Regions from separate parts of the Virgibacillus sp. M23 genome, predicted to be linked through region 2. Evidence: predicted binding sites of a transcription regulator. Region 2 holds the regulator's gene; the other holds the start of a gene.
The links. The regulator LexA, encoded in region 2, represses DNA repair genes until DNA is damaged. The targets are predictions, from matches to a motif close to CGAACATATGTTCG.
Positions count from the first base shown of each region.

Region 1: a site for LexA is predicted at 5,539-5,552, ahead of recA (recombinase RecA). Genes of this name have one in related genera too.

Region 1 is NZ_JAWDHA010000029.1:14,955-30,709, reverse strand. It holds gene yfmH (EF-P 5-aminopentanol modification-associated protein YfmH) at 1-580, shown strand, start outside; gene ymfI (elongation factor P 5-aminopentanone reductase) at 586-1,299, shown strand; gene RVS70_RS12440 (DUF3243 domain-containing protein) at 1,405-1,665, shown strand; gene RVS70_RS12435 (YmfK family protein) at 1,840-2,631, shown strand; gene RVS70_RS12430 (helix-turn-helix domain-containing protein) at 2,649-3,548, shown strand; gene pgsA (CDP-diacylglycerol--glycerol-3-phosphate 3-phosphatidyltransferase) at 3,622-4,200, shown strand; gene RVS70_RS12420 (competence/damage-inducible protein A) at 4,197-5,444, shown strand; gene recA (recombinase RecA) at 5,620-6,657, shown strand; gene rny (ribonuclease Y) at 7,121-8,683, shown strand; gene RVS70_RS12405 (TIGR00282 family metallophosphoesterase) at 8,825-9,622, shown strand; gene RVS70_RS12400 (stage V sporulation protein S) at 9,729-9,989, shown strand; gene miaB (tRNA (N6-isopentenyl adenosine(37)-C2)-methylthiotransferase MiaB) at 10,717-12,285, shown strand; gene RVS70_RS12390 (RicAFT regulatory complex protein RicA family protein) at 12,287-12,715, shown strand; gene RVS70_RS12385 (outer spore coat protein CotE) at 12,861-13,427, shown strand; gene mutS (DNA mismatch repair protein MutS) at 13,577-15,755, shown strand, end outside.
Region 2 is NZ_JAWDHA010000001.1:100,923-116,677, forward strand. It holds gene tkt (transketolase) at 1-402, opposite strand, end outside; gene RVS70_RS00505 (DUF896 domain-containing protein) at 509-745, opposite strand; gene RVS70_RS00510 (recombinase family protein) at 863-1,501, opposite strand; gene lexA (transcriptional repressor LexA) at 1,784-2,407, shown strand; gene RVS70_RS00520 (hypothetical protein) at 2,582-2,761, shown strand; gene RVS70_RS00525 (hypothetical protein) at 2,944-3,129, shown strand; gene RVS70_RS00530 (hypothetical protein) at 3,225-3,518, shown strand; gene RVS70_RS00535 (CBO0543 family protein) at 3,608-4,171, opposite strand; gene RVS70_RS00540 (undecaprenyl-diphosphatase) at 4,414-5,013, shown strand; gene RVS70_RS00545 (DMT family transporter) at 5,868-6,179, opposite strand; gene RVS70_RS00550 (DMT family transporter) at 6,161-6,517, opposite strand; gene RVS70_RS00555 (YxeA family protein) at 7,034-7,387, opposite strand; gene RVS70_RS00560 (MarR family transcriptional regulator) at 7,764-8,246, shown strand; gene RVS70_RS00565 (nuclear transport factor 2 family protein) at 8,239-8,646, shown strand; gene RVS70_RS00570 (hypothetical protein) at 9,181-9,432, shown strand; gene RVS70_RS00575 (hypothetical protein) at 9,668-9,901, shown strand; gene RVS70_RS00580 (AraC family transcriptional regulator) at 10,493-11,350, shown strand; gene RVS70_RS00585 (class I SAM-dependent methyltransferase) at 11,579-12,337, opposite strand; gene RVS70_RS00590 (sulfite exporter TauE/SafE family protein) at 12,755-13,636, opposite strand; gene RVS70_RS00595 (LysR family transcriptional regulator) at 13,751-14,638, shown strand; gene RVS70_RS00600 (hypothetical protein) at 15,418-15,690, opposite strand.

The DNA of each region.
Region 1 (15,755 bases), on a different contig from region 2:
TTTCCCAGTAGAACCTCAAGAAGTTGCGACAAAAGAGAAAAAAATAACAATGCCTGTTTCCATTACTAAATGTACAGTTGGTATCAAAGAAGCAAACCTAGACATTTCAAATGAAGCATTTCTGAAAAAGGATCTGCTACAAGGCATGATATTGGACCATTATTTTTCTAAGGGTGGCGAATTTTATCAGCTATTATATGAAGAGCAGTTAATTGATGATAGCTTCTTTTTTGAGACGAATTTAGATCGCAACTTTGGTTATACTTTAATAGGTAGTAATAGTGAGCGGCCTACTGAATTTGCTGATACATTAAAAGAAATGTTACTTCGGATAACGAACGCAAAGCTTACTAGCGAAACATTCGAACGGATAAAAAGAAAAAAAATTGGAAAGTTGCTCCGGAGTATGAATAACTTAGAGACAATGGCTAATTTATATACACATTACCATATTTTGGATTTGGACTTTTTCTCCATATTATCAACAGTGAGAGCTTTAACATTCGAAGATGCTCAGCAATTTATGCAGAACTGGATTAGTGAAGAGCGTTTATCTGTTTGTACAATCGCTGCGGAGTAAATACAATGGGGAAGAATGTTTTAATCGTTGGTGCGAGTGGCGATATTGGTGTGGCAATTGCTAAACAATTGGCAGAGCAAAATTATCAGCTTATTCTTCATTACAATCATAACAAACAGGCACTTGAAGCTTTCCGTAAAAGTATCGAACCGGAAAAAATTCTTTCTATGCTACAAGCAGATTTAAGTAATGCAACTGCTTGCAAGGCCTTTGTTAAGCAGCTCGTTTTCCCTATTGATGCAGTTGTTTTTGCAAGTGGCAAAGCACACTTTGGTTTGTTTCAAGATACACCCGAAGATGTAATGGATGAGATGCTCCAGCTTCACATAAAATCGCCTTGGATGATCGTAAAAGAATTATTACCGTCCATGATTCATACAGGCGGGCAAGTTATTTTTATTACATCTATTTGGGGTGAACAAGGTGCCAGTAATGAAGTCATTTATTCATCTGTAAAAGGTGCACAAAATAGCTTTGTAAAGGCCTTAGCTAAAGAAGTGGGACCGTCGGGCGTTTCGGTAAATGCAATTAGTCCGGGCTATATCGAAACCAAAATGAACCAACATCTTTTAGATGAAGAGAAAGCAGAAATTATAGCTGATATTCCGCTAAATCGAGCTGGGAAGCCAGAAGAAATTGCACATATGACTAGTTTTTTACTTTCCGGGAATAGTAGCTATATTCAAGGAGAAATAATCAATGTTACCGGTGGCTGGTAATCTAGCCAACAGTTTTGATATGTTCACTTTTGTTCCTTCATGCATGTATAAACAAGGAAATAATTCAAATACTATGCATGTAAAAATATTGAAGGAGGAGAAAGTATGTCAGTTCTTGATAACTTTGATTCGTGGAAAAGTTTCCTTGCAAATAAGCTTAATCAAGCACAAGAGCAAGGGATGAGTGAACAAACGATACAAAATATGGCACAAGAGGTCGGCGACTATCTTGCACAAAATGTCGACGCAAAGAATAATGAAGAGGCAATTTTACGTGATTTATGGAATGCCGCTTCACAGGATGAGCAACAAGCTATTGCAAATACAATGGTGAAATTTGTGCAAAATCAAGGCAATACAAAATAGGGACTATTTTGTATTCATTTACGAAGTTGTTTATTATTAAATAAACAGCTTCTTTTTTTTATTTCTTATGATAATCTCTTTTCACTTGGAGTAAAATCCTTTATTATATAGTTATATCGTTAAAATTAAATTGAAGAAGGTCTGTAAAAAAGTTGTCACTTAAAGGAGCTTTTTATGGAGAAGACAGAATGGTATCTTGAATATGAAATTCAAATTAACCGACCTGGTTTACTTGGTGATATTTCGTCGTTATTAGGTATGTTATCCATAAATATTATTACAATTAATGGTGTGGAAAATGCACGTAGAGGTATGCTATTATTGTCGCAATTTGATGAAAATATAACACGCCTAAAATCAATTTTAGAAACAATGGACATGATCAACGTTACTAAACTTCGAAAGCCTAAACTCAGAGATAAAATGGCAGTGCGACATGGAAGATATATACATAGAGATGTTGACGATCGTAAGACCATTCGATTTGTCCGTGATGACCTAGGGCTATTGGTTGATTTTATGGCGGAGTTATATAAAAAAGAAGGTCATAAATTAATTGGGATTCGCGGAATGCCAAGAGTTGGCAAGACGGAGTCAGTTGTAGCAGCTAGTGTTTGTGCAAATAAGCGATGGCTGTTTGTATCCAGTACGTTATTGAAGCAGACAGTTCGTAGTCAATTAATCGAGGGAGAATACAACTCAGATAACATTTATATCATTGATGGAATGGTTTCGACAAGACGTGCTAATGAAAAGCACTGGCAGCTAATTCGAGAGGTTATGCAGCTACCTGCTATAAAGGTAGTTGAACATCCGGATATATTTGTACAATCAACAGAGTATAAAATGGATGACTTTGATTACATTATTGAACTAAGAAGTTATCAGAATGAAGAAATTACGTATGAACCTATTGAAAGACAACAATTTAGTCAAGAAGATGGATTCTCTACGTTCGATTTTTAAAATGGATGGTGTTTGAAATGGAAATTGGAGCAAGGCTAAAGGAAGCAAGGGAGGCAAAGAACCTCTCATTAGAAAGTTTGCAGGAAACAACAAAGATTCAAAAAAGGTATTTACTTGCCATAGAAGAAGGTAATTTACATATTCTACCAGGAAAATTCTATGCAAGAGCATTTATTAAGGAATATGCAAATGCAGTAGGACTTGATCCGGATGAATTGATGGAAGAATTTAAAGAAGAAGTACCGAAAACGGAAGAACCTGATGGAGAGCAGCTAAGTAGGATTCAACGGACTCGTAAGGAGACGAATGCCGAAAAGACTCCTTCAAGCTTTTCGATCTTCCCTACGATCATCGTCGTGTTACTAATTATTGGTATTATCGTAGTTGCCTTGATCTTTATTAATCAAAATATGTCGGGAAATGCTAATAATGAAGAAGTGAAAGAAGACGATAGTGTTGTGATTAATGATGATAAACGTTCAAAACAACCAGCAGAAGAAGATACAAAGAGTGATGAAGAAAATAAAACTGATGAAAGTGATGAAGCTCAGAACGATAAAAATGATGAACCAGAAGCAGCTTTCTCTGTCATAGAGAAAGGTGAAGGAAGTACTCCGGAATCGATTGTTGCCTTCAATTATTCTGGTGAGGAAGTGGAGGCAACTCTTGAAGCTGAAGGGGATACATGGCTTGGTGTTAAATCGGAAGATGGGGAGACGTTCTTTGAAGAGGATATGTTTAATGAGGAAAAATCACCTTTAGAACTGAAGCTTACAGGGAAAGATCGTGTGTTCTTCAAAATCGGTAATGCATCTGTACTTACGATTACGATTAATGGAGTGGAAATGGAATATCCAGTTGACCCACAAACCGTAAGACAAAATATATGGATAGAATTAAATCAAGAAGCTGAATAACTGATAAGCCCTTCCTTTCAACTTGTTGGGAAGGGTTTTAATTTATAGATGCTTACACGAGGAGGATGTATAAATGAATGTACCAAATAAAATAACGTTATCTCGAATACTTTTAATACCAGTTTTTATTATTTTAATGAGTGTGCCATTTGATTGGGGATCGTGGGACATTGGTGAAGCTCAATTACCTCTGACTCATTTTGTTGCTGGATTATTATTTATTGTCGCCGCCGCTACTGATTGGATTGACGGCCACTATGCAAGAAAATACAATTTGGTAACAAATTTAGGTAAATTTTTAGATCCGCTTGCAGATAAGTTACTTGTTTCAGCAGCATTAATCATACTGGTAGAAATGGGGGTAGCTCCAGCATGGGTAGTTATCATTATTATCAGTAGAGAATTTGCAGTCACAGGTCTTAGACTTGTTGCTGCTGGTGAAGGAATTGTTTTAGCAGCTGGGAGTATGGGTAAATTGAAAACGGCAACGCAGATGATTGCTATAGCAGTATTACTACTGCATAATTTTCCGTTTGCCTATATAGGATTTCCATTTGGACAATGGATGCTGTATATTAGCCTGTTCTTTACTATTTTATCTGGGGTTGATTATTTCATGAAAAACTGGCATGTAATGAGGGATTCAAAATGACCAAAAAAGTGAAAGCTGAGATTATTGCTGTAGGAACAGAATTACTGCTCGGTCAGATTGCAAATACGAATGCGCAATGGCTATCGCAGCAACTTGCTCAGTATGGAGTTAACATATATAACCATGTTGTCGTCGGTGATAACCTACGCCGCGTCGAAGAGGCATTTAGACAAGCACATCTGCGATCCGATATTATTTTAGTAACTGGTGGGTTAGGGCCAACAGAAGATGACTTAACAAGAGAGGCTTTTCAAGCATTATCGAATTTATCGATGGTGGAACACAAGCCTTCCATGGATAAAATACAAGCATATTTTCATAAGCAAGACGTTGAGATGACCCCGAATAATCGAAAGCAGGCTCGTGTTTTTGAAACAGCAGATGTTTGGAAAAACAGTGTAGGGATGGCTCCAGGGATGATGGTAACATTTGAAGGTCGGAAATGGATATTTTTACCTGGTGTTCCCAGGGAAATGAAATCACTTGCTATCGAGCATGTATTCCCAACGATTCAGCAAATGGTTAGTCAGCATGAAATCATAAAATCTGTCGTATTAAAATTTATAGGAATAGGTGAGTCCAAGCTAGAACATGAACTGCGGGACATGATTCAAGCCCAGACAAATCCGACTATTGCACCGTTAGCCCAGGATGATGGGATCGTGATTCGGTTAACAGCTAATGGAGAATCAGAGCAACAAGTAGATGAATTACTAGATAAAACCAAATCAAAAATTTTAAATTTAGTAGGTCACTATTTTTATGGAGTCAATCAAGCCACGCTAGAAGGGGAAATTGTAGAACTGCTAAGGAAAGATAGCAAACAACTAGCAACTGCTGAAAGTCTAACAGGAGGACTATTCTCCGGAAAGCTTTCATCTGTTCCTGGTGTTTCTGACGTGTTTCGTGGAGGCATTGTTTCATATAATAACGAGGTAAAACAAAATGTTTTAGGCGTACCACCTCAGGTGATTGAGGAATATGGTGCTATTAGTAAGGAATGTGCTTTAGCAATGGCAAAAAACGCAGCAACGAAACTCAATGCATCCATCGGTATTGGGTTTACTGGAGTTGCTGGACCTTCAGAAACAGAAGGAAAGTCTGTTGGTACAGTATATATTGCTATATATGATCAAGCTGGACATACGATAAGAGAGAAATGTCAATTTCAAGGAGATCGAGATACGATAAGAAGAAGAACTGTTCAGAAAGGTTTAGAGCTTTTGTACAATCATTTAAAATGATAAAGTTAGCAGAATAATTGAATGGATAATTACATAGTTACGCGGAAATCTATTCTATAATTCTTTTTCCTTTTGTTATTCCCCTCTAAAAAAGGGAACATTTATTCGTTTTTTGCTTGGCAAAAGGTCGAAAACCATGTATGATGTAAGTAGATTATTAAAGGAGGACGACGCTTTGAGTGATAGAAAACAAGCTTTAGATATGGCGTTAAGACAAATAGAGAAACAATTCGGTAAAGGTTCCATTATGAAACTTGGAGAACAAGCTGAACAAAAAATTGCTACCATACCGAGTGGTTCACTAGCATTAGATGTTGCCTTAGGTATTGGAGGTTATCCGAGAGGGAGAGTAGTTGAAATTTATGGTCCAGAATCCTCTGGTAAAACAACTGTAGCTTTGCATGCTATTGCCGAAGCACAGCGTCAAGGTGGACAAGCTGCGTTTATCGATGCAGAACACGCATTAGACCCTACTTATGCCCGTGCTTTAGGAGTGAATATTGAAGAATTACTCCTTTCACAGCCTGATACAGGAGAGCAAGCATTAGAAATCGCCGAAGCGTTAGTTCGTAGTGGTGCCGTTGATATTATTGTAGTCGATTCTGTTGCAGCGTTAGTTCCTAAAGCCGAAATAGAAGGTGAAATGGGAGACTCTCATGTTGGTCTTCAGGCTCGTTTAATGTCACAGGCTTTAAGGAAGCTTTCTGGTGCAATTAATAAATCAAAAACAACAGCCATTTTTATTAACCAAATCCGTGAAAAGGTCGGCGTCATGTTTGGTAATCCTGAAACAACACCTGGTGGAAGAGCACTTAAATTCTACTCCTCTGTTAGATTAGAAGTACGTCGTGCAGAGTCATTAAAACAAGGCAATGATATGGTAGGAAATAAGGCAAGAATTAAGGTAGTGAAAAATAAAGTAGCACCGCCATTTAAACAAGCCGAAGTAGATATTATGTATGGAGAAGGTATATCCAAAGAAGGAGAAATATTGGATATTGGATCAGATTTGGATATTGTCCTTAAGAGCGGTGCTTGGTATTCTTATAATGAAGAAAGACTTGGTCAAGGTCGAGAGAATGCGAAGCAGTTCCTAAAAGAAAATACGAATGTGATGACGGAAATTCATGAGGCTATTCGCAGTCATTATAATCTTGATGATCAGCCAAAGGAAGAAGTAGAAGAAGCCGGTCAGGAAAGTTTAGATGTCTAGTCAATAATTAAAAAGTCTGGGATAAAAGTAAATAAGAAACAATCAAAACGAGCTATAATTAGTTAAAGTTGATTATAGTTCGTTTTTTTGATTAGAATTAATAATTTAGCACCTAAAATAAGCGAGACTCCCGCGGAAACGGATATATTTCAGGTTGCGATGATTATATTCCCATAGTGATAAAATAATTGTTTGTATTTTGAGTGAGAAGTTATGTTTGTCTAAAGCACTTATTAACAAAAATATTACTATCTCTTAACTAAAGTAAGTATATTTCCATTATTTACACAAGTAATCGCGACAACTTGTGACGTTTCCTTGACATTCGCATTCTACACAATTAAAATTAATACTGTATAGATTTATCATTTCAATGATATATTTTATTGTTTTCACGCATTGAAAATGCTACATGCCGACAATAATTTAATTGTACAACTTTATAGCAATAGGAGGTGAAATCATGGACAGTCTTTTACTCATCTCCATTTTGCTTGGAATCCTAATCGTCGGTATTGTTGTTGGTTATCTGATTCGTAAATCTATTGCTGAAGCTAAAATTTCTAGTGCTGAAACATTAGCTAAACAAATCGTTGATGAGGCACATCGGAATGCAGATGCCTCCAAAAAAGAGGCGCTTCTTGAAGCGAAGGATGAAAATCATAAACTTCGCCAACAGACCGAAGATGAACTTCGTGAACGACGTAACGAAGTACAAAAGCAAGAAAATCGTCTGATGCAAAAAGAAGAAAATCTGGACAGAAAAAGTGAAACACTAGACAAGCGTGAGCTTATGTTAGAGAGGAAAGAACAGTCGTTAACAGAAAAACAACAACAAATTGAAGAAATGGAAAGCAAAGTGGAAGCTACATTACAAGAGCAGCAAACCGAGCTTGAACGCATTTCAGGATATACAACAGACCAGGCTAGACAAATTATTCTTGAAAGAATCGAACAAGAAGTTGCGCATGAATCAGCATTATTAATAAAAGAGGCTGAGAATCGCGCAAAAGAAGAAGCAGATAAAAAAGCCAAAAGCATCCTATCGTTAGCTTTACAACGCTGTGCTGCTGACCACGTTGCTGAAACAACCGTCTCAGTTGTTAACCTTCCTAATGATGAAATGAAAGGACGAATTATTGGTCGTGAAGGGCGGAATATTCGTACGCTAGAAACGCTGACAGGTATTGATTTAATTATTGATGATACTCCAGAAGCAGTAATTTTATCTGGATTTGATCCGATTAGAAGAGAAACAGCTCGCCTCGCTTTAGAAAAACTCGTACAAGATGGAAGAATTCATCCAGCACGAATAGAGGAAATGGTAGATAAGGCGAGACGCGACGTAGATGAATATATACGTGAGATTGGTGAAGAAACAACGTTTGAAGTAGGTGTGCATGGCTTACATCCAGACTTAATAAAGATTCTTGGTAGATTAAAATATCGTACAAGCTATGGACAAAATGTATTGAAGCATTCAACTGAGGTTGCATACCTTTCTGGATTGCTTGCTGCTGAACTAGGTGAAGATGAAACATTGGCAAGAAGAGCGGGACTACTCCATGATATTGGTAAAGCAATAGATCATGAAGTGGAAGGAAGTCACGTCGAAATTGGTAAAGAACTTGCAATGAAATATAAGGAACATGAGGTTGTCATTAATTCGATAGCTTCTCACCATGGCGATGAAGAGCCTACTTCCATTATCTCAGTATTGGTTGCTGCAGCGGACGCGCTATCTGCAGCAAGACCTGGTGCTAGAAGTGAAACGTTGGAAAATTATATTAAGCGATTAGAGAAATTAGAAGAGATTTCTGAATCGTTCACTGGAGTGGAAAAATCATTTGCTATTCAGGCGGGAAGAGAAATTCGCATTATGGTAAAGCCTGATGAAATCGATGATGTAGAATCCGTTCGAATCGCACGGGACATCCGCAAGCGAATTGAAGGAGAACTTGATTACCCAGGTCATATTAAAGTAACGGTAATCAGGGAAACGAGAGCTGTTGAATATGCAAAATAAAAAGTGGTCATAGACCGCTTTTTATTTTGCGTATTTTAAGGATGACTGCATATTTTTCCTTACATAATGACTAGAAATTTTGACAAGATAAACACGGTATGAAAGACTTAAAGTAATCAAAAGGATAGGATGATAAGATTAATGAAAATTTTATTTATTGGAGATATCGTTGGCTCTCCAGGTAGAAATATGGTACAGGAATATTTGCCTAAGTTAAAAGAGAAATATCGACCAAATCTTACTATTGTTAATGGGGAAAATGCAGCATCAGGTAAAGGAATAACTGAAAAAATTTATAAACAATTTCTGGAGTGGGGAGCCCAAGTTGTTACAATGGGAAACCATACATGGGATAAGCGGGAAATATATGATTTTATAGACGATGCTAAGAATATGATCCGTCCAGCGAACTTTCCGGAAAATAATCCTGGAAAAGGAATTATTTATGTAAATATTAATGGAATTGAAGTCGCTGTTATGAATTTACAAGGAAGGACATTCCTTCCACCTAGTGATGATCCGTTTACTAAAGCAGATCAATTAATAGAGGAAGCTAAAAAACGAACAAATATAATTTTTATAGATTTTCATGGCGAAGCAACTAGTGAAAAACAGGCATTAGGATGGTATGTAGATGGTCGTGCTAGTGCAGTCGTTGGTACTCATACGCATACACAAACCGCTGATGAACGCATATTGCCTGGTGGTACTGCATATATATCCGATGTAGGGATGACGGGCCCGTATGATGGAATATTAGGCGTAGAGAAAGAAGCGGTGATCCAACGGTTTTTAACTTCCATGCCTGTACGTTTTGAAATTACAAAAAAGGGAAGAAGTCAGTTAAATGGTTTTTTCGTTACGATTGATGATAAAAGTGGGAAAGCAACAAAGGTGGAGCGCATTCTAATAAATGATGATCATCCGTTTATTTATTGATTATTTGAATGTTTCGAATTATTAATGCATAATAGGGTAATAAGCTAACATCTCCAGGAATATAGTAGCAATAGAACTATAATAGTTAATGAAGGAGGTACTAGTAATGGAAGTATTAAAGGTGTCAGCAAAATCAAATCCCAATTCAGTAGCAGGTGCACTTGCGAATGTTTTAAGAGAACGCGGCTCAGCAGAAATTCAAGCGATAGGCGCTGGTGCATTAAATCAAGCTGTAAAGGCAGTAGCAATTGCTAGAGGATTTGTTGCACCAAGTGGAGTTGACCTCATCTGTATTCCGGCATTTACTGATATTTTAATTGATGATGAAGAACGTACAGCAATTAAATTAATCGTAGAACCTCGTTAGCATGATAAGCTGAATTACGAAGATTAGAGTGTTACGTAAAGCGTAGCACTTTTTTATTGTCTAGAAAATTATAGGAAATTATAAAGTTTGCCCATGTGGATAACTATGAGAATGTTGAGCTCCAGCGCCCAGAAACGAGGCTACTTCACGAATCGTCCTAATCTAAGTCATCATCGACTTGCAAATTCAATCGTGATTCTTTTATCTCCGTCGGCTCGCTCCAGCCGCTACGCTTCTAATCGGGTGCTTTCACTTTTGTTCTGTTTTACTTTTTCTTTCAAGAAGATTAGATAGAACGAGAGAAGGGTACCAACTGTGTCCCATTAATAGCAAGCAGATCATTTCTGCTTGGCATGATGAAATTTGATTCATGTGATTTCATATTTAGCTCATATATAACTGGCAGTAATATCCTACTTCAAAGAATAAAGTGAAACCATTATGTAAGTGGGGGACCGTTTGCCAGTAAATGTCCGATTGGTTCAAAGTCCTTAAGGTCATACCCTTGTGGTACTAAGTGATGAACAAATCACCTCCACTGATTGAAGTTTCATTTTATTTGTTTTGACTATGCTATAAAAGAGTGACATATTTCGTAATCTTTCACTGTCAGAAAGAAGTTTTTAGTGGCGGGAAACGGATAGATATTGTTAAAATAAGTGCGAAGCATTATACTATAATAATTGGACTTATTTGCGATGATTGAATGATAGAGAGGAGCATAAAGATGAACGAAGAACAGCGTAAACAACAAGCGCAAATTAAACAGCTGGATGCCGCGGACAGAAAATCCGGACAGGATAAACCGTTAAGTGAAAAAACAAGTGCTGATTTTGCAAAATACTTTGAAACTACCTATGAACCACCTAACCTAAATAAGGCACGAAAACGTGGCCGGGACAAGATTAATGTTCATTATGATTTTGCTATCCCAGAAGACATGGAGAAAATTGGTGAAGGAAAGAAGTTTTTAATACGTACATACGGTTGTCAAATGAATGAACATGATACAGAAGTGATGGCTGGAATTTTAACGGAAATGGGGTATGAATCCACTTCGGATACAAATGAAGCGGATATTATACTTCTTAACACTTGCGCAATAAGAGAAAATGCAGAAAACAAAGTGTTCGGTGAAATCGGTCATTTGAAGCCATTAAAATTAGAAAAGCCAGATCTCATACTTGGAGTATGTGGTTGTATGTCTCAAGAGGAGTCAGTGGTAAACCGAATTTTAAAGAAACACCAGCACGTAGACTTAATATTTGGTACGCATAATATTCATCGCCTACCACACCTTGTGAAAGAAGCCATGTTTGGCAAAGAAAAGATTGTAGAAGTATGGTCTAAAGAAGGAGATGTTATTGAAAATCTTCCGAAGGCCAGAAAAGGTAAAATTAAAGCGTGGGTTAACATTATGTATGGCTGTGACAAGTTTTGTACGTATTGTATTGTTCCAATGACACGCGGAAAGGAGCGAAGTCGAAGGCCTGAGGATATTATTCAAGAGGTTCGTCATTTGGCTGCTCAAGGATATCAAGAAGTTACGTTATTAGGTCAAAATGTAAATGCCTATGGAAAGGATTTTGATGATATTACTTATGGGCTTGGAGACTTAATGGATGATCTTCATCGTATTGACATACCGAGAGTTCGATTTACGACATCACACCCTAGAGATTTTGATGATCGATTAATCGAAGTACTTGCTCAAGGTGGAAATCTGCTTGATCATATTCATCTGCCTGTTCAATCAGGAAGCAGTGAAATATTGAAAAAAATGAATCGAAAATACACAAGAGAATCTTACTTGGAGCTTGTTCGTAAGATTCGAGAAGCAATGCCAAATGCTACATTAACAACTGATATCATAGTTGGCTTCCCAAATGAGACAGAGGAACAATTTGAAGAAACGATGAGTTTAGTGGAAGAGGTTGGCTTTGAAGCTGCCTACACATTTATTTATTCACCAAGAGAGGGCACACCTGCAGCACGTAAAAAAGATGATGTACCTGAGGAAGTGAAAAAACAACGTTTATATCGCTTAAATGAGCTTGTTAACAAACAATCTGCTGCTTCAATGAAAACATACCAAGATAGGGTTGTTAAGGTTCTTGTTGAAGGTGAGAGTAAGAAAGATCCAAATGTTCTCGCTGGCTATACAGAGAAAAACAAGCTAGTGAACTTTAAAGGACCGAAATCTGCAATTGGTAAGATAGTTGAAGTAAAAGTAACAGAAGCGAAAACGTGGTCATTAAATGGTATAATGGTAGAAAAAATGGTTGAGGTGGAATAGCATGGCAGAATATACTCGTAAACAAGTACTTGAGGAAGCAAAAAAATTAGCAAGTATGCTTGCAAATACAGCAGAAATAGATCGCTTTAAACAAGTAGAAGCTAAAATAAATGAGAATAAGAAAGTGCAGCAGCTTATTACAAAAATAAAGGCACTACAGAAGCAAGCTGTCAACTTACAGGCTTATGATAAAAAGGAAGCATTAAAGAAAGTTGAAGAGCAAATCGATATCTTTCAAGCTGAAATCGATGCGATACCAGTTGTTCAAGAATTCAAAGAAACACAAGTTGTCGTGAACGATGTATTACAACTCGTAACTGGAACCATCGCCAGAGAAGTTACGAATAATGTTATTCAGTCAACTGGTGGCGATATTTTGGCAGGAGAAACAGGGTCGAAATTGAAAAACAAATCTGGCTGTAGTCATTAATGACAATCAGACAGGGAAATGATTTCCTGTCTGATTTCGTATGTAAAATTCCTACATAACTTTCCTCCTTTTCATAAATAGCTATGCACTTTAGGTATTTGTCTTGCATAAAATGACTATGAAAAAAGAGGAGGTAAAGGTAATTATGACTTTTCTAGATAAAGAATATAGAGAGATCATTACGAAAGCGGTATGTGGAAAAGGTCGCAAATTCACGCAAGCATCACATTCCATTTCGCCATCACATAGACCTTCTAGTATTTTGGGGTGCTGGGTAATTAACCACCTGTACAATGCTAAGAAAAAGTCAGAAGACACTGTTGAAGTTAATGGTAGCTATGACATTAATATTTGGTATTCGTATAATGATAATACGAAAACAGAAGCAATAACAGAAAGAGTAACGTATTGCGATATTATTCCTCTTTCCGTAAAGGATGATCATTGCCTAAACGATGACTTTGATGTTATTGCTAAGGTCGTACAGCAACCAAATTGTTTAGAGTGTAATATTGCGAATAAAGGGCATAAAATTGTGGTGGAAATTGAAAGGGAATTTATTGTGCAGGTAATTGGTGATACCAAAATTGCTGTAAGAGTTGATCCAAAGCGTGAAAAATTTGATGATGATGACAGTGATAGTTGGGATTTTGAATTAACAGATGATGAATTAGATAGTGTAGAGCCAGATTTTCTTGATAAGAAGGATTAAAAAAATTACGGGGGATTATATTCCTCGTAATTTTTTTTGTAAAATAGCTAAATTAGGCATGAATGTAAATACAAATAGATTTATCGTATCGCAAACCTATTGTATGCTATAATGACAAAAGAATAATTGTGCTTTTTGGGGGATAAAACATGGCAAAGCAAACACCAATGATGGAACAATATTTAAGAATTAAAGCAGAACATAAAGATGCATTTCTCTTCTTTCGACTCGGTGATTTTTATGAGATGTTTTTTGACGATGCTGTATTAGCGGCAAGAGAGCTAGAGATTACACTAACCAAAAGAGATTCGAATAGTGATGATCCAATTCCGATGTGCGGCGTGCCATACCACTCAGCAGAAAATTACATAAAAATTCTAGTAGAAAAGGGATATAAGGTTGCAATATGTGAACAAGTAGAAGATCCGAAAGTTGCTAAAGGAGTTGTAAAGCGAGAAGTAATTCAATTAATAACTCCCGGAACAGTCATGGAGAAAAACATGCTAAATGAAAAGGAAAATAATTTCATTGCTAGTCTTTCTCATTTTGAAAATAGCTATGTTGTTGTTTATAGTGATCTATCAACTGGAGAGAATCGGATTGCACTATTCGAAACGGATTGGAGTGGAGTCATACATGAATTGTATAACCAGCCAATTCGAGAAATTGTAGTTTCCTCTAAATTAGATGAGGATTTACAAACTCAATTGCGTGAAAGGTTAAAGGTGACGCTATCCTATCAAGATGAAGTAACCTTTAATGCGGAATATCGTGATTTATGTAATAACCTTCATGATGAACGGCTTTTAAATGCTTTTAGCAGATTGTTAAATTATATTCAACACACGCAAAAGCGTTCGCTTGATCACATGCAGCAAGCAGAACTTATTGAATTAGATAACTATCTCTCATTGGATATGTACTCAAAGCGCAACCTAGAGCTTACGGAAACAATGATGAAAAAAGAAAAGCGTGGTAGCTTACTCTGGGTATTGGATAAGACAGTAACAGCAATGGGCTCTCGGATGGTAAAAAAATGGCTGGAAAGGCCGTTATTGAATCGAACGCTTATTGAAGAACGTTTAGAGATCGTAGATGGTTTGTATCAGCAATTTATGGAAAGAGATGATTTGCGAGAAATACTGAAATCCGTATACGATTTAGAACGACTCGCTGGAAGAATAGCATTCGGGAATGTGAACGCAAGAGATCTTATTCAATTACGAGAATCATTGAAAAAAATACCACATCTTAAAGCTCTTTTAGAGCAATTTTCACAGCCTGAGATTCAAAGGCTTGCACAAAACTTTTATTATCCTACACATATTGTTGATTTATTAGATAAAAGTTTAGTAGATGATCCACCGATTTCTGTAAAAGAAGGAGGGATCATTAAGGATGGTTATCACCAACAATTAGATACGTATAAGGATGCTTCTAGAAATGGCAAGCAATGGATTGCGGCATTAGAGCAAAAGGAGAAACAGGAAACAAATATTAAGTCATTGAAAATTGGTTATAATCGTGTATTTGGATATTATATTGAAGTTACAAAAGCAAATTTACATTTACTGCCTGAAGGTAGATATCATAGAAAACAAACATTAACAAATGCAGAACGATTTATAACCCCTGAATTAAAGGAAAAAGAGCAGCTAATCCTGGAAGCAGAAGAAAAAAGTGTAGAACTGGAATATCAGCTATTTATAGAGATTCGTGATCAGATGAAAGCATATATACCGGAATTACAGCGCTTGGCTGATGCCATCAGTCATATTGACGTCCTTCAAGGATTTGCTACGGTAAGCGAAGCAAATAACTATGTGAGGCCTACATTTGCAATGAACCACCAATTGCATATTAGACAAAGTAGACATCCCGTGATCGAGCAGGTCATGAAGGAAGGCTCGTTTGTTCCGAATAATATTGATCTTGATGAGGAAAATAATATCTTATTAATAACGGGACCGAATATGTCAGGGAAGAGTACGTATATGCGGCAGCTGGCATTAACCGTAATTATGGGGCAGATCGGTTGTTTTGTACCGTGTGAATCTGCTGAATTGACATTATTTGATCAAATATTTACTAGAATTGGCGCTGCTGATGATCTCGTAGCAGGGCAAAGTACATTTATGGTAGAAATGCTTGAAGCAAATCATGCAATCGCAAATGCTACGGATAAAAGTTTAATTTTACTTGATGAAATTGGTCGTGGGACAAGCACGTATGATGGTATGGCACTTGCACAAGCGATTATCGAATACATTCATAACCATATTCATGCAAAAACCCTATTTTCTACGCACTATCACGAACTGACTGCAT
Region 2 (15,755 bases):
AAGATGAGCTTCTGCCATTGCCATTCCAACAGACATAGCGATACCTTGTCCGAGCGGTCCTGTGGTGGCTTCTACACCATCTGTATGATGAACTTCTGGATGTCCAGGTGTCTTAGAACCCCATTGACGGAATGATTTCAAGTCCTCAATGGTTACATTGTATCCTGATAAATGTAGTAAACTATAAAGCAGCATTGACCCATGCCCTGCCGATAGTACAAAGCGATCACGATTAAACCATGTTGAATGTTTAGGATTATGATTCATAAAGTCAGTCCATAATGTATATGCCATCGGTGCAGCTCCCATTGGTAATCCTGGATGTCCAGAATTTGCATGTTCAATGGCATCAATGGATAACGTACGAATGGTATTAATTGATTGTTGTTCCATATTCGACATAAGATTACTCCTTCCACTATTCCAAGCTTTTGTATACTCTTTTTATTCTATAACGAAACATAGTTTGCCACAAGCAAAACAATGTGTGTGTCAAGTACCATGACACTTACTCTTTATCTTTTTCTTGATTTTGCATGTCCTTTACCTTTTGTGGTGTTACATCATTGCCATTTGGGTCAACAACTGTCATCGATTTAAATTGATTTTTAAATGAGCTTCGAACGTTTTGCAAGTACTCTTGACGTAACTTTTCTTGCTCCTTCTTTTCAACTGCAGATAGACCTTCTTCTTTTGCTTTTTTTGCTAATACATTTATACGTTCTATTTTATCTTTAGATAGCATCTAATAACCTCCAGTTTCATATAGAAAGTTTTGAAATTGTAGTTGTACGAAAATAGAAAAGGCAAGAACATAATTAGTGTTCTTGCCTTTTTATCTTACCTCTACCATATCATATATTCAAGTATTTTGAAATTCCTGATACCTTCTATGGACCGTAGCCTTCGAAACGGAATAACCTAATCCATTTAATGTAGTGGCAATCTCTTCGAATGTCAGATTGTTTTCCCGCAGACGTACCACTTCTTCAATAGGAAAAGTCTTTCGCTCACGACCAGGTGCCTTATCTTGATTGGATAAATTGTTACTAGGATTATAGCCGTTTTTAATAGCTCTTTGAATACCTCTTTTTATTTTAGCATTATGTATTTTTCGCTGATATTCTTCCACAATGCCAACAATTTGAAGAACCATGGAATCTGCTTCAGATAGTTCTAACTTACCATCATGGTAAGAAGTATAGATGGGTATGTTTAATTTATGTAGTTGATGGAACAGCGCTATTTTTGTATTACCTCTACCTAGACGAGTTTCGTCCTGAATGAGTAAACAGTCTGCCTCTCCATCAGAAAACAGATCAAGCAACTGAAAAATGCCATCTCTATCAATCTTATAGCCACTCTCTTGTTCTTGGATGCAACAACTAACCGTTAAATGATTGTTTGTTGCTAATTCCATTAATTCATGCTTTTGTCTTGCAAGTGACGTTTCCTGTGTTTCCTTATCTGTACTAACTCTGCAATAAATAATTGCCCTCAACATACTATCTCCCTATGAAAATAATTAACTAGTGATAATAGAATAATATAAGAATCCGAGCGTTAGTGCAAAAGCAATGAGGTAGAATGCGTCTGTTTTTGTTATTTTTTGGAACATTGAAACAGGCCTCCTTATCAGTATAGGAACTTTTGTTCGCTTGTTGTTTTAAGTATTACACGAACATACGATCTTGTCAAGGTGTTTTTCGAACGAACGTTTGCATTTCCAACAACCCGATGGTAAACTAGTTATAATTAATCCTATGTGCGAGGTGATCAATACATGACTAAACTATCGAAAAGGCAGCAAATGATACTTGACTACATTAAAGATGAAGTAACAAAAAAAGGATACCCACCTTCTGTACGTGAAATTGCCGAAGCCGTTGGACTAGCATCTAGTTCAACTGTTCATGGTCATCTTTCCAGGCTAGAAAGTAAGGGTTTTATTCGCAGAGATCCTACTAAGCCTAGAGCTATAGAGGTATTAGATCTTTCTCAAGATAATAATATACCTAGAAATGAAGCGCGCTATGCACCAGTCATTGGAAAAGTTACTGCCGGTCTTCCAATAACAGCAGTAGAGAATATTGAGGAATTTATTCCATTGCCATCCAATAGTGCGAGTCCAGATGATAACTTATTTGTACTTGTCATTGAAGGTGAAAGTATGATAGAAGCCGGTATTTTGGATGGAGACATGGTAATAGTAAAGCAACAGAACACTGCTATCAACAGTGATATCGTTGTAGCGATGACAGATGAAAATGAGGCAACGGTTAAACGTTTCTTTAAAGAAAAGGATCATATTCGTTTACAGCCTGAAAATTCAACAATGGAACCACTTATTTACGATAACGTAACGATTCTAGGTAAGGTTATCGGTCTATATAGAAACATCCATTAAAAACTGCCAATTGGCAGTTTTTTTATAGTCTAGGAAATAAAATTTGTCTATGTGGATAAAGATGGGCGTGAGCCATGTCTAGCTCCTGCACCCAGAAACGAGGTGATTTCACGAATCGCCCTAAGACCGGAGAAGACCAGGGGCTAAAAAATTGCCAATCATGTGAAGTCAAATGTGACACCTGGGGATATTATTTTACTGGATGACTCTGGTGGAAATCGTAGTCAAACAGTTGAATCATTAGAGGACATATTGGCTTATTTTCAAAGATTGAATTACCAAATGGTAACGGTCTTTGAATTACTCCTCTATGGTAGTACTAATCAGTTTAATCCATTGCTCTTTTATCCATAAAATCAAGACTATTATACATAGCCTTCTGAGTAGAAGGCATATTTTTTCCTTCATAAACATGATTGTTACCGCATTTAATTGGCTATCAGACAAAATAAAACGTTTATCATAAGACACAAGCCATCTCAAATATATGAACATTGAATATATTAGCATTATATCAATGAAAAGAAGGAAATAATATGTGGAAAAATAGTAGATGTGGTGGAAGAAATGATGATGTAGCAGGTGTGACAGACGCAAACGGCGATGACTTCGGTGGTGACGTTATTATAAATGATAATGACAACGATCTAAAATCGAGGAATCGAAATGTACCTTTGCAAAAATCTCTAATAGTGGGAATCCTATGTAGATGTCAGCTCTGATGCTGATTCAAGGAGAAAGAAGAAGAAAAAGAAAAAATATAGTGGGATATATTCTTATGTATCCCACTTATCCTTTAAAAGGTGAGTGATTTTTAATGGAGAGACCTAATCTATTTTCGTTAAAACCATATGACGACGGTTTTCCAGATCAACACATTACAAATAAATCCGTTGTTAAACATAGCGGTAATTCAGATGTCGATGTAAATGTGCATGTCGACACCAAACCGATCGCCTACGCTATGCTATGTACACTATTAGCTTCTAAGCAAATATCCAATGAAGAATTTGAAGAGGCGGTTAGTAGACTAGATAAATTAACAAATCGAGAGAAACGAAAAATGAAAAATGTAGATGACTTTATCAGGCCAAAGTTAAATAAGCGATGAAATTAAGAAGACTTTCTTCTTGATTTCATCGCTAAATCTTTGACTAACTCTACAATACATATTTCATAAACTCAATTTGAATCCTTATATTATTTATCGGTTATTTTTTTATAGCTATCCATATTATAAAAAAGATACGCTATCATAATTAAAAATAAGTAGATAAAAAAGTCATAGAATGTTGACCAACCCTTTGGATTATAAAAATCAATTGCATTAAATAAATTCATTCCTCCAAATGCGGCGATTGCAGCAAAAATACTACCTTTTAATAACGGATTCCAGTTTGGCTTAATTTGTAGAACAAACATGACTGCAACGGGAGCCATTGCCAAGTGATATGGAAGAAATAATAAAGGTGATATTGGAGAGAATTTCATAGGATAAGACCATAAACCATATGATAAAGCAATAAGGTCAATTAACAATGAAAGAATGATGGTGATAAATCCCCCGATTAAAAGCCGCCCTGTACTTTTCTTATTCCTAAACAAGAACCAAATGAGCCAAGGTATGATAAATAATCCAATACCTAGCCACCATTGCCATGAAAACAAAAATGCGTTAAATACAGCATCTACCATTAAGCGATTCACTTCAACTAATTGATTATAAGCATTTTCTGTTTGTTGTAATCCTTCGTTAACTGTCACTATTATCCCTCCGTTATAAACATAGCTTGTGTAATTTATTACCATTTATGTATAGTCAAATGAACTTGATTAATTAAAAAATGCTCATAGTAATATATAAAGTAAATAAGCTCTCTTCAAATCCCCTTTTCAATTCGTCGACTCTATTCTTGCAAGATTGTAAGAATGATGTAAGGAAAATAAATACCATATTGTAAATAAAATAACTATACTTTCCTCAGAACCCTAAGGAGGAAAGTTTTATGAATCTTAATCAAATGAATATTGACTTGTTTCGAATGGTGAATAATCTAGGTAAGGAGTTTTCCATACTAAATCCAATTATGACGTTCATTGCTGAATATATGATATTTTTTTTAGTTCTAGGCATCGTCATTTTCTGGTTTAGAAGACAAAAAAACAATCAGCTTATGATTATTTGCGGCTCCATTACGTTTGTGTTAGCAGAAATAGTCGGAAAATTTGTAGGGAAATTCCATTCTAATCATCAACCTTTTGCTGAACTTGCTAATGTCCATAAGCTTGTAGAACATACGGTAGATAATTCTTTTCCAAGTGATCATACGATATTCTTCTTTTCTTTTTGTATGACTTTCTGGCTTTTCAAAAAGCAAGCGAAGGTGTTTTGGATGATGTTAGCCTTGATTTTAGGACTATCACGAATTTGGGTAGGTGTACATTATCCAGCAGATGTCTTTGTAGGAGCCATAATTAGTATTCTAGTTGCAATACTTGTGTATCAAATAGTACCGAAGCTTACTATTATAAGGAAATTGTTAGTTATTTACGAAAAAGGAGAGCGATTAATACTGCCAGCAAAAATGAAATCTAAAGAGCATTAACATATAAAAGGATAATAAAAATAAGCGATACTCCTCTTTCTTAACGTTTTTAATTTATACATAGAAATATAAGAAACAGAAGCTTACTCTCTTTATTGTGTCAGAGTTACAAGCTTCTGTTTTTCATTACTGTTTATTCTTCATATAACTGGCAGCAAGACCCCCACTTCAAGCAATAAAGTGAAAAACATTGGTAAGCGATGGATCCACTTCCAGTAAATGCAAAATTTTTTAAGTTATATCCTTGTGGTACTAACAATCAGTAGTGAAAAGAAAGTCCCCCCCACTGATTGAAGTTTCACCTTCTAAGAAGTTTGGTACATATTATCAGAATAACTAAATAGATCTATTGCTAGTTAACCGAGAAATTATGGAGTTTGCAAATCCCCTAAGATAAGGGTATTCATTAATAACACAGGCTGGTATAGAAAAAGTTTGAGCTTTATCCCTATTACCAGATGATAGAATCTAGTAATTTTTACATCTATAGACTTAAAAAGCCGATTTTCCTTACTACATTGATTACGTAATTTCTCCCCCTTGCCATTAACCTCATCAAGAATATAACTGGCTTGTTTGTACAAAACCAGCACAAAAGTTCTTTCTTCTATCATCCTGCTGATTCTTAAGAATTACTATTAGGAATATATACTATTGACATTTAAAAACTAAAGATATATAGTATAAATATATGCGATATGTGATCTACGTCTTAATTGACAGAAAATTACGTTAAACAAGAAAATTTCTTAGCACTTTAATAATCTACTATATGTCAACATAGCTTTCTAACTGACTATATTGACATATGTGAGATGTATGTAACGTAATTATTTTGGTTTTACCTTATTCATTCAAAAGGCTTCTAATATAACAACGCCTGCAATAATGAATAATAGACCTCTTAATTTACGAAAAGAAAATTCTTCTTTGTATACGATTATATTAAATAAATTATTAAAGACAATAGACAGTCCTGACCATATCGCAAAGGCTATACCCATATTCATGTATTTTATAGCAATGGATAATAGCGTTATAGCTGCCATAAACGAAACTAATGCTGACAATATGTACCTTATTTTTGTCATGCCATCTGTTTTTTTGACAAATATATGGCCAACAACAGCACAAATGGTTGATATCATTAAGAGAGATATTCCCATTTCTGCACCACTCCTTTTTGTTTAGGGTTTTTACTAAGGTTAACTACACCTATTAGGATCAAAATAATACCTATTAATTTAAGTGTGGAAATTTTTTCATCAAATGCAAAAAAACCTATTAAAAGGATTATAATCGTCCCAAGTCCAGCAAACAATGCCCCAACTACTCCTACTTCTTTTCCTCTAGTATTCCACATATATAATAAAATAGAGGATAAATAAAAAGTAATCGCAATGATCGTTGGGATAAGCTTGGTTAGTCCGTAGGAATAATTTAAAAAAATTACACCGATTACCTCAAAAATAACAGCTAGTCCTAAACCTATCCAAAATCTCAAATAATTACCCCCTTTATATAAAAATATATACATCTTCCAATATAACAATAGGTTTAATGAATATCAATAAACGAATAAAATGTCGGAATAGTAAGCATTACATGAAGATATTTACATCATGAATTCTATCATACGCAAAAAAACCGTAAATGAAAGATATTTACGGTTTTTACTATTCGCTACCAAATATCGTATTTTGATTTTCATTGCCTATCGTATCCAGCATTATCACAGGTAGTAACATTCCCACTTCAAGGAAAGCCAATATTAGTAAGTGAGGGATCGGCTGCCAGTAATTGTCCGATTGGTATAAGGGCCATTAGGTCATACCCTTGTGGTACTAACAATCAGTGGGGAATAAACAGAATCCCCACTGATGATAGTTTCATTTTATTTTTTACATATAGATCAATTTGTGTAACTTGTCTTTAGATCATTTTAGTGAGCAATCAAATTTACTTGTCAAGCTTACTTAGCTCCCATCAACATACCTGTGTATATTTAATAGAATGGAACTCACAGTTTTTCTTTCGCATCTTCTGGTATAGTATCATATGGAACTTCCTCCCATTCCTTTACATAACTACGTTTAGTTGTTAAGCGAATATAAGCTCCCTCCCGTAGTTTTTTACTAGCCGAAAATGTTACAGTTCGTACATCACCAGATTTTTCATACCCCGATAATGTATATTCATATCTTGGTCCTTCCATCTCTTTAGCAGTACCGTCAATTTTTACGTAAACACTCGTCTTAGGAATAAGAGGATTAAGCATATCTGCTACTTCATTTTTTACTAACGCAGTAAAGGCAAACAGAGCTATAACTATAATGGCTAGCAAAATGAATAGTATCCTCAACATATTCTTCATCTACATCACCCCACTTTTAATATCATATTTATTCATAGCTTAAAAGATCAGATAGCTACTAGCCATAGAATTACCTTTCATCTTGATGACATTATTGTAAGAATGAATGATCTACTGTCAATATTCACTCGAAATAGAACGCTTATGCTTTCCTCCTGTTCAATATACGTAAGCTCTTGTCCGTTATAGTTGGTATTTTATCCCGCATATAACTGGCAGTAACACCCCAACTGATTGAAGTTTCAATTTATCAGTATTTTGCTTTTCATTTTAGCTTTCACTTTTGCTCATGCGTACTCTTCATTGGAAAAATTGACATTTCATTCATACATGTTAAAATGTTGTTAACCGGTTAACAAAAATAAAGGAGGTACACATGAAAACTTCTGAGATAGAAAAAGCAATTGCTGCAATTGAAAATTTTATTGTACAACGTGAGAAAAAATTAAAGAGCTCTAACTATACTTCTTACAAAGATTCAATCGATGGAAATAAATGGACCTTAACACAAATGCATATTGTCTCTTTGATTAAGAATAATCCAACACGGGTTAACAATGCATTTTTAGCAAAAAGCTTAGGGATTTCTAGACCAGCTGTTTCTAAAGCGATTCACACCTTAATTGAGAAAAATATGATCATTGCAGAGAAGAAAATATCTAATCAGAAAGCCATTTATTACGCTTTAACTGATTCAGGACACAAGTTATCGATCATCCATGACAAACTACATCAAACAGCTAAAGAGCGGTATTCTAAATTACTTGATCAATTTTCTGAATCTGAATTAAAAGTTATCATAAGATTTTTGGACGCTTGGTCTGGTCAAATTATCCAAGGAGGAAAAGATGATGAATAAAAAACAAGCATATCAATTTTTTACGGAAGTTTATCAGGAAATTATTGTGAACTTAAATATTAATCAAATTCCTGAATATTTTAGTGAACAATACATTCAAGTAACCGATGGAGTGCGTACAAATATGATTGATTTCACAAATCATATCGTCACATTAAAAGAGCATGTAGCAGCCATGTCAGTTTCTCCTTTTTATGATTTTCTGTTTGACGAAGCCAAACAAACAGTAACTCTCAGATATATTGTTCATGTAAATAAGAAAAACGGAGAAACGGGCGATGTTGAAGTAATAGCGATTTTTGAATTAGCTAACAATAAAATCATACGTTGTAACGAAATGACTTGTCCTTTGAGCAACAATAAAGAACTTGAGAATATTGGAACTATAAATACTAATTAACGTTAATTTATTTTTCATACCGTTCAGAAAAGCCCCGTCCATTATTGAGACGGGGCTTTTCTAAACTAAAGTAAACGTAATTCATCATTATACATTTGCTAAAATCATACTGTTTTAGTGAATGTCAAAAACGATAATCAACTAGCATAATAACAGCATCCTATATTCGCAATTGAGATTTTGTTGCAATAATGATTGCAACATCAAGAATGGTATTCCTAGCTGCTAGACTGATACCAGTGAGTTGAAAAAAACATGATTTACTCCAACGTAACATTTACAATGCGAATCTACATTTGCTTGTAATAACCTTCTATATAAATTCTCACCTTTGCTTGCGCTAATAAGCTCGTTCATTGGATGTATGCCATATTAAAAAGCAAGAAAGTATTGTAGATATGTCATAGTTATTACTAAATATCTAAATTTTCAAACGAGTTTAATGCAGAAACAAACGACGATTTTTTACATGACGGTTTAGCCGCGGGAGAAACGGTTGTAGATTTTTACATAGAATCCATTCCTGCAGATGCAATGATCGATTATTCTGTACCCTTTTATAATCTAAGTGAAGAAGACAAACTTGTCGATAATTTTGACCAAGGTTCCATCGTTCACAAGGACAAAAAATGGTATGCTGTAAGTAAATCATATATTGGCCATAGTTACAGTGGTTGGAAATATGCTGCTGGTTCCACAATAAGTGGTGGTTTTTTAACTGCTTCCCATATTAAATCTGTTTCGAACACGTATTCTGGTTCTTTGACGGTAACTAAAAATGCGTAAACTTCATTTGTTGGTTTTAGTATTGGAAAATCTTATAGCAGAACCGTCAGTTATATATCTCCTTCTTATCCTTACGGAAGATACAGATTAGAATATAGACATGTATATAAAACCTATAAGGTGAAACAAGAGCAAAAATACGCTACAAAATATGTCTATGCGAAAAAATGGGTTGAACGTCAATATCGTGTAGTTAAGTTTTAATGTATATATTACTAAGGGAGAAATAAAAATTATGAACAAAATAAATGTGGGAATTTCGTTTCTATATATGGCTACCTTTCTTTATGGAGTACGTTATATTTCAGGCGCAATGGGGGTTATAAGTTCAACAGAATGGAGCGATGAAGTATTCGCAGAACATATGTTATTTATTCCAGACGGTTTAATGATTGCTACTGTAATTACTTTAATTTTAGGTATTGTTTTTTTTGTGTGGGGATTGGTAGATAATTTCAAAAAAAATTAAATCTATTCATTTTTATGTTCTGAATTATTGTATTAATCCCGTAGATTTTAAAGTTGAATAAAATGCATAGGCTGTCTCGAAAGTTTAAAGTACACTTTAGATAATAAATTCAATGTTACATAGACAACATCCCGCACTACTTTTTTAGTGATCCGGGATGTTTTTTCGGATCTAACCAACTCGGGCGAACCTTCTTGAGACAGTATCTTATAAAATAAAATGTCAGTTATGGATTCATAGAAGTGTAGATATACACTGCTGTCATTAGTGCCTGGTTGTTCTAATTTTGCATAAATTTTAATTATCCGTATCATCTCTCCTTGGTGGTACCCCATTTACTGTTTGTTTTTAAAGAAATGCCCCCTACTTAAAGGATTAGACCACAAAGCATGTATTCAAGCTGATACAATTAAACTTTAATCTTATTTCTGCACTTTTATTCGTAAAACTAAATCATATTTTTATGCTAAAATTAAGTAGCTCGATGATGCTAAATAGTAGTTTCTTTAAAGGACGACTTTTCGGTGCATCAATTGTCGGATATAGACATTCTTTTTTTTATATAGTAAGTATTGAAAGGGGAAAGAATACGTGGAATGGCTAGATAGAATGAATTATGCACTAGACTACATTGAAGATAACCTAGTTCAAGATATAGACTATAAAAAGATCGCACAAGCCGCTTGTTGTTCTGAGTATCATTTTTCTAGAATGTTTTCATCTATAGCAGGTATACCCTTATCAGAATATATAAGAAGGCGTCGTTTAACTCTCGCTGCATTTGAAATCCAACAAAGTGAGAGTCGCATCATCGATATTGCAATGAAATATGGTTATTCATCTGCTGATTCTTTTTCTCGTGCATTTCAAAAAATGCATGGAGTAAAACCTTCAGCGATAAGAAAAAAGAGCATACCATTAAAAGCCTATCCTAGAATCACCTTTCAAATAACGATTAAAGGAGATTCCGAAATGGATTATAGAATTGAAAATGTAGAATTTGATTTGAGAATTGTTGGTAGGAGTAATACTATAAAAACAAGTCGTGCGTTTAAAACAATACCATCACTCTGGAATGCCTCAAAAAAGAATGGTTTTACTAAAAAGTTAATCGATATGTCATGGGAAAATCCCAAATGTACATTAGAAGGTCTTCTAGGTATTTGTGGAAAAGAAGCTGCTATAACAGAGGAAAAGTTTAATTATTTTATGGGAGTAAGATATAATGAAGAGCCTCCCACTGAGATGGAAACGTTGATAATTCCTGCAAGTCTATGGGTGGTCTTTCCAAACATCGTAGATGCTTGGAAAAGGTTATATACAGAATGGGTCCCCAATTCAGGCTACGAACTTGCTAACCTGCCATGCATCGAGTGTTATTATGGACCAAAGCATAAACCAAGACACGAATTATGGGTTCCTATCTTAGCTAAACCACCTAAAAATTGAGTAACAGTTCTACCATAAGGAGGATAGGATCTAATAGAAGGATTAACGAAAGTATCTAATAAAAAATTCCCCGGTTTGCTAACATCACTATAGCGGTATTTATCTGAAAATAAGTAGCAACGTTTAAGGTAGAAGTCTTCTGTTTATGAAAGAACCTAAGCAAAAAGAACCCATTTTGAATAATATCCAAAATGGGTTCTTCAACTACTAGAACTATCTTTGTATGAATTATTTTTTTACAGCTTCAAAAGTAATTAATTTGGTTTGTTTCGAAGGTGGTTTTTGATAATTGTACTCTGCCGAACATGTTACTTGAGAGAATCCTATTTTCTCCAAAAGTAGTTTGAATTCTTCCACCCCATACCAACGTATGACAAACTTCTGTAATTCCGTGTCTTGTAATTCACCTTTTTTCCATTTTTCATACCTTAAGTGAGATAATGTATATTGTTCAACCCAATCAATTTCAATTGATTTGTTTTCCAATATGATACCTTCATTACTAGATAAAGAAAAAGTTGAAGTGAAAATTTCTCCTGTATTCCAATCACTTGGTATTAATAGATCAAGTATTAAGCGTCCATTTGGGATAAGATGATTATAGAAACACTTTAAAGCATTTTTAGCATCTTTTATATTCTCTATTAAACAAAAAGAACCAGTTGGAATCACAATTACCTCATATTTTAAAGGCAATGAAAAATCACATATATTAGCTTCATATAAATTTGGCTTTAATCCTCTTTTGTCACAACGTTTACGACAAGAGGCTAACATCTCGCTAGAATAATCAATACCATCAGCATGATAACCTTTTTCTAACAAAGGAATTAAGAATCGTCCTGATCCTGATGCCGCCTCTAGTATCCGTCCCTTTGTACCTTTTAGTCTCTCAAAATAGTACTCAATATCACCTTGTACGGAATGACCAACTGGTTTAGTGAAATCATAAAGCTCTGTACTTAACTTACCATAATAACTAAACAATTCAATTCCTCCGATTTTTTATGCGGAAGAATATTATTTGGTTTATTAACTCTTCCGCACCTTTATAGTATTGGTTATGTAAAAAGAGCAGACTTTCATAATGTTTCACTCACTTTCTATTAAAATATAAACTAAGTATATATTTTAATGGATGATATTACAAATATTTTCAAATAATTCGACATAGAAATAGCTTTACCAGACATGTTATCCCAACAAATATATAAACAAGTATCATTTAGTGCTTGTACCCTAAATATGCGTATAAATCGAACTTAAAGACTAAGCAAATAAATTGTTACAATAAAGCAATATATAAGAAATCAAAATAATTAATTTGTTTATAACAAAGAATATTAAAATATAAGGAGATTCCTGGATTAATCTAGTCTTGAATTGAGCATAATTACGTGCTATTTATTTTAATTTATAAATCATCTGTATAATTAATAGGCAGATGATTATCAGTAAAAGATTTTCAGCTATTTTTTGAGGGATTTTAGGTAGAAGTAGAAGACCTATCTGCGAACCAATAATAGAACCAATAGCCATTGAAATTGCATAAGACCATATGATAAATCCTGTTTGAAAAAATACAATAAATCCCCCTGCACAACTTCCTAGGATTAGAACCCTCGTCATTTGGACAGCCTTCATATAAGTATGGCTGTTTTTCATATAATAAATAATACTAAATGTAGAAGAACCTGGGCCAAATCCCCCATCATAGGCAGCCACAAACAAAGGAATATATAAATTCATCTTATATGTAAGAGGCTGTTGATCAAATTGGATATTAGCTGTCCATTTCTTATTTATCAATGTCACTATTAATGCAAGATTAAGTAATAAGAATGCTACAATATTCATCGTCTTTTCATGAATATGGGAAGTTAATAACGATCCACCCATTCCTCCTAAAAATGCTACTAATAAATTACTCATTATAGACCTTATTGAAAGCTCCTTATGACGAATGAGATAAAATACACTTGAAAATGCAGCTATGCCAGAGGAGAACTTGTTCGTAGCAATACTCGTTTGAATTGGAATACCAGTTAACATCATACCTGGTATAGTAATTAAACCAGCTCCTCCCGCTAAAGTCCCCAAAAAAGAGGCTCCTAATCCAATAAGAATTAAAACGAAGAAATGATAGCTGCCTCCTTTTATTTCCCATATCCATGTTCCAATGCCAATTATTGACATAACAGTAAGGAAGGAAATGACATATATTTTTCTATGCCTCTTTTGTTTTCTCTGGTGTGTGAATTCTTCTTCACCGATTGGTGTATTCAATATTTCTCCCCCCCCTTTACTACCCTTTATATAAATGGTATACATTATATAATGATAAATCTAATATATATTTTAAATTTTTTTATAAGATTTTTTTATGAAAGGGTTTTATCAATGAATCTTCACTCACTTCGAATATTTACTACTGTGGCATCTATAAGGAGTGTTACCGAGGCTGCAAGAGTTCTTTCTATTAGTCAACCTGCTGTAACCATTCAAATACGTAATTTAGAAAAAGAAACAGGATTGAAGTTAATTAAAGCAGAAGGAAGAGGAATAAAACTGACTAAAGAGGGGCAATTTTTATTTAAACACGCTGAACGTTTATTTGATATGGAAAAAGACATTGAATATAAACTGAGGCAATTAGAAAATGGAAAACAAGAAAATTTACGGATAGCATCAACTTATTTACCAGCTAATTTTTTATTACCCTTATGGCTAGCTAAACTAAAAAAAGACTCACCCCTAGTAAAAGTAGAACTATATAGTGGTAATTCAAATGAAGTAATTGAACAATTACTTCACTATAAGGCAGACATTGCTTTTGTAGTAAACGAAGATTGGAACCAATCAGACTTAAACCTCCACCACCTAGTGGATATCGATTTTTGGTTTATTGTCCCGATAGGTCACAAATACGATGGAAAAGAGATATTACTATCCGATTTAGTTCAAGAGCCATTTTTATTAAGAGAGGAAGGGAGCTCTACAAGAGAAATTCTTTTTTCATTATGTAGGGTTCACGGTGTTACACCTCCCCGTGTAGGTTTGCAGTTTCATGGTTTAAATGAATCTATTCGTTCAGTTATAGCCGGATATGGTGTAATGCTAGCACCCTCTCTCGCTATACAAGAACACTTGAATCGTAAAGAGGTGGGGAGAGTTAAAGTTAAAGGCGTTGATATTAAACGACCTGTATACCTTTGCAGTCGGAAAGAAGATAAGGAATTATCCCCCAATATAAAAAATTTTCTTGATTTAGTAAAAAAATACTATTAAAAAACTCAATTACTAAAATAACAAGCAAATAAAAGACAAAACGAAAGGGCATGCGTCCAATAAAATACGGTGTCCATCCCCTAACTATAACTAACTATTAGATTACTTCACTAAGTTTAGAGTTTCTAATCATCATCTTTCGTTTACACTTAAAACCTTTAAGTCAGTGTATTACACATTTAGGCTTTTCTCCTTATTTTTCTGTATTTTGTGTAATTTTTCATAACAAATCGTGCCATCGGCTGTGCAATCAAAACTTCAATCCAAAAAGCTATGAAAAAATTTCGGGCCAGGCATAAAAGAAGTTTTGAATCGGTTCTAGACTTATCTCTTTCATGCCAATCCAAGATCTGATCACTGTTAGTAAAGTAGATAAAATCGTTACACTAAACAATATATGGAATAAAACTCTAGCATTAAAATCGTCTGTTGGTTCAATAAATTTTTCTACTAGCTTATTAACAATCGGATTAAAGTATTTATCACATAATCACCTGAACAATTTCATTTGAAGAATCAGTTCAATGTATAGATTCTATCATCACTCCTTTAAAATAATACGTTTTCAGCGATGGCTTCAGTTCCTTTGGAAAGCAAGACCGCTTTTCTGCGGAATCTTCAGCTCAGCTGTTTCCGAAGGATAAGGAAGATTTCGCAGCGATACATCGCACGCAGAAAAAGCGTTCTTCTTTTTCAAGGAGTCACGTTTTTTGACTATGCTTTTTTATCGTTCAGCTTTGGGGTTAACTATGTTAGTTTCGCCCTAGACCCTACGACTATTAATTTTTAATTAATATTATTACATCATAGTCTACTTCATCTATAAAGTAGCTCCCGCTAAAACTAACTTCAAATCCGCCTGGTCCAGTTAACTTCAAATCTGTTACTATTACCATACTTCTGAATAATCTGCTAAATACTTTAAATATCGAATGATCAAAGTCAGTAATATGTAAGCTATTATCGTATTTAATATAATATCCTTCACCAAAATAACTATCACCATTTATAATAAATTCGCTAATTTGCTTAATAATATTCCCTCCCCTCATCTTCTACTATTCGACAAAAGGGAATATATTCCTGCGTAATTTTACCCAAAAATAAATTACATAAC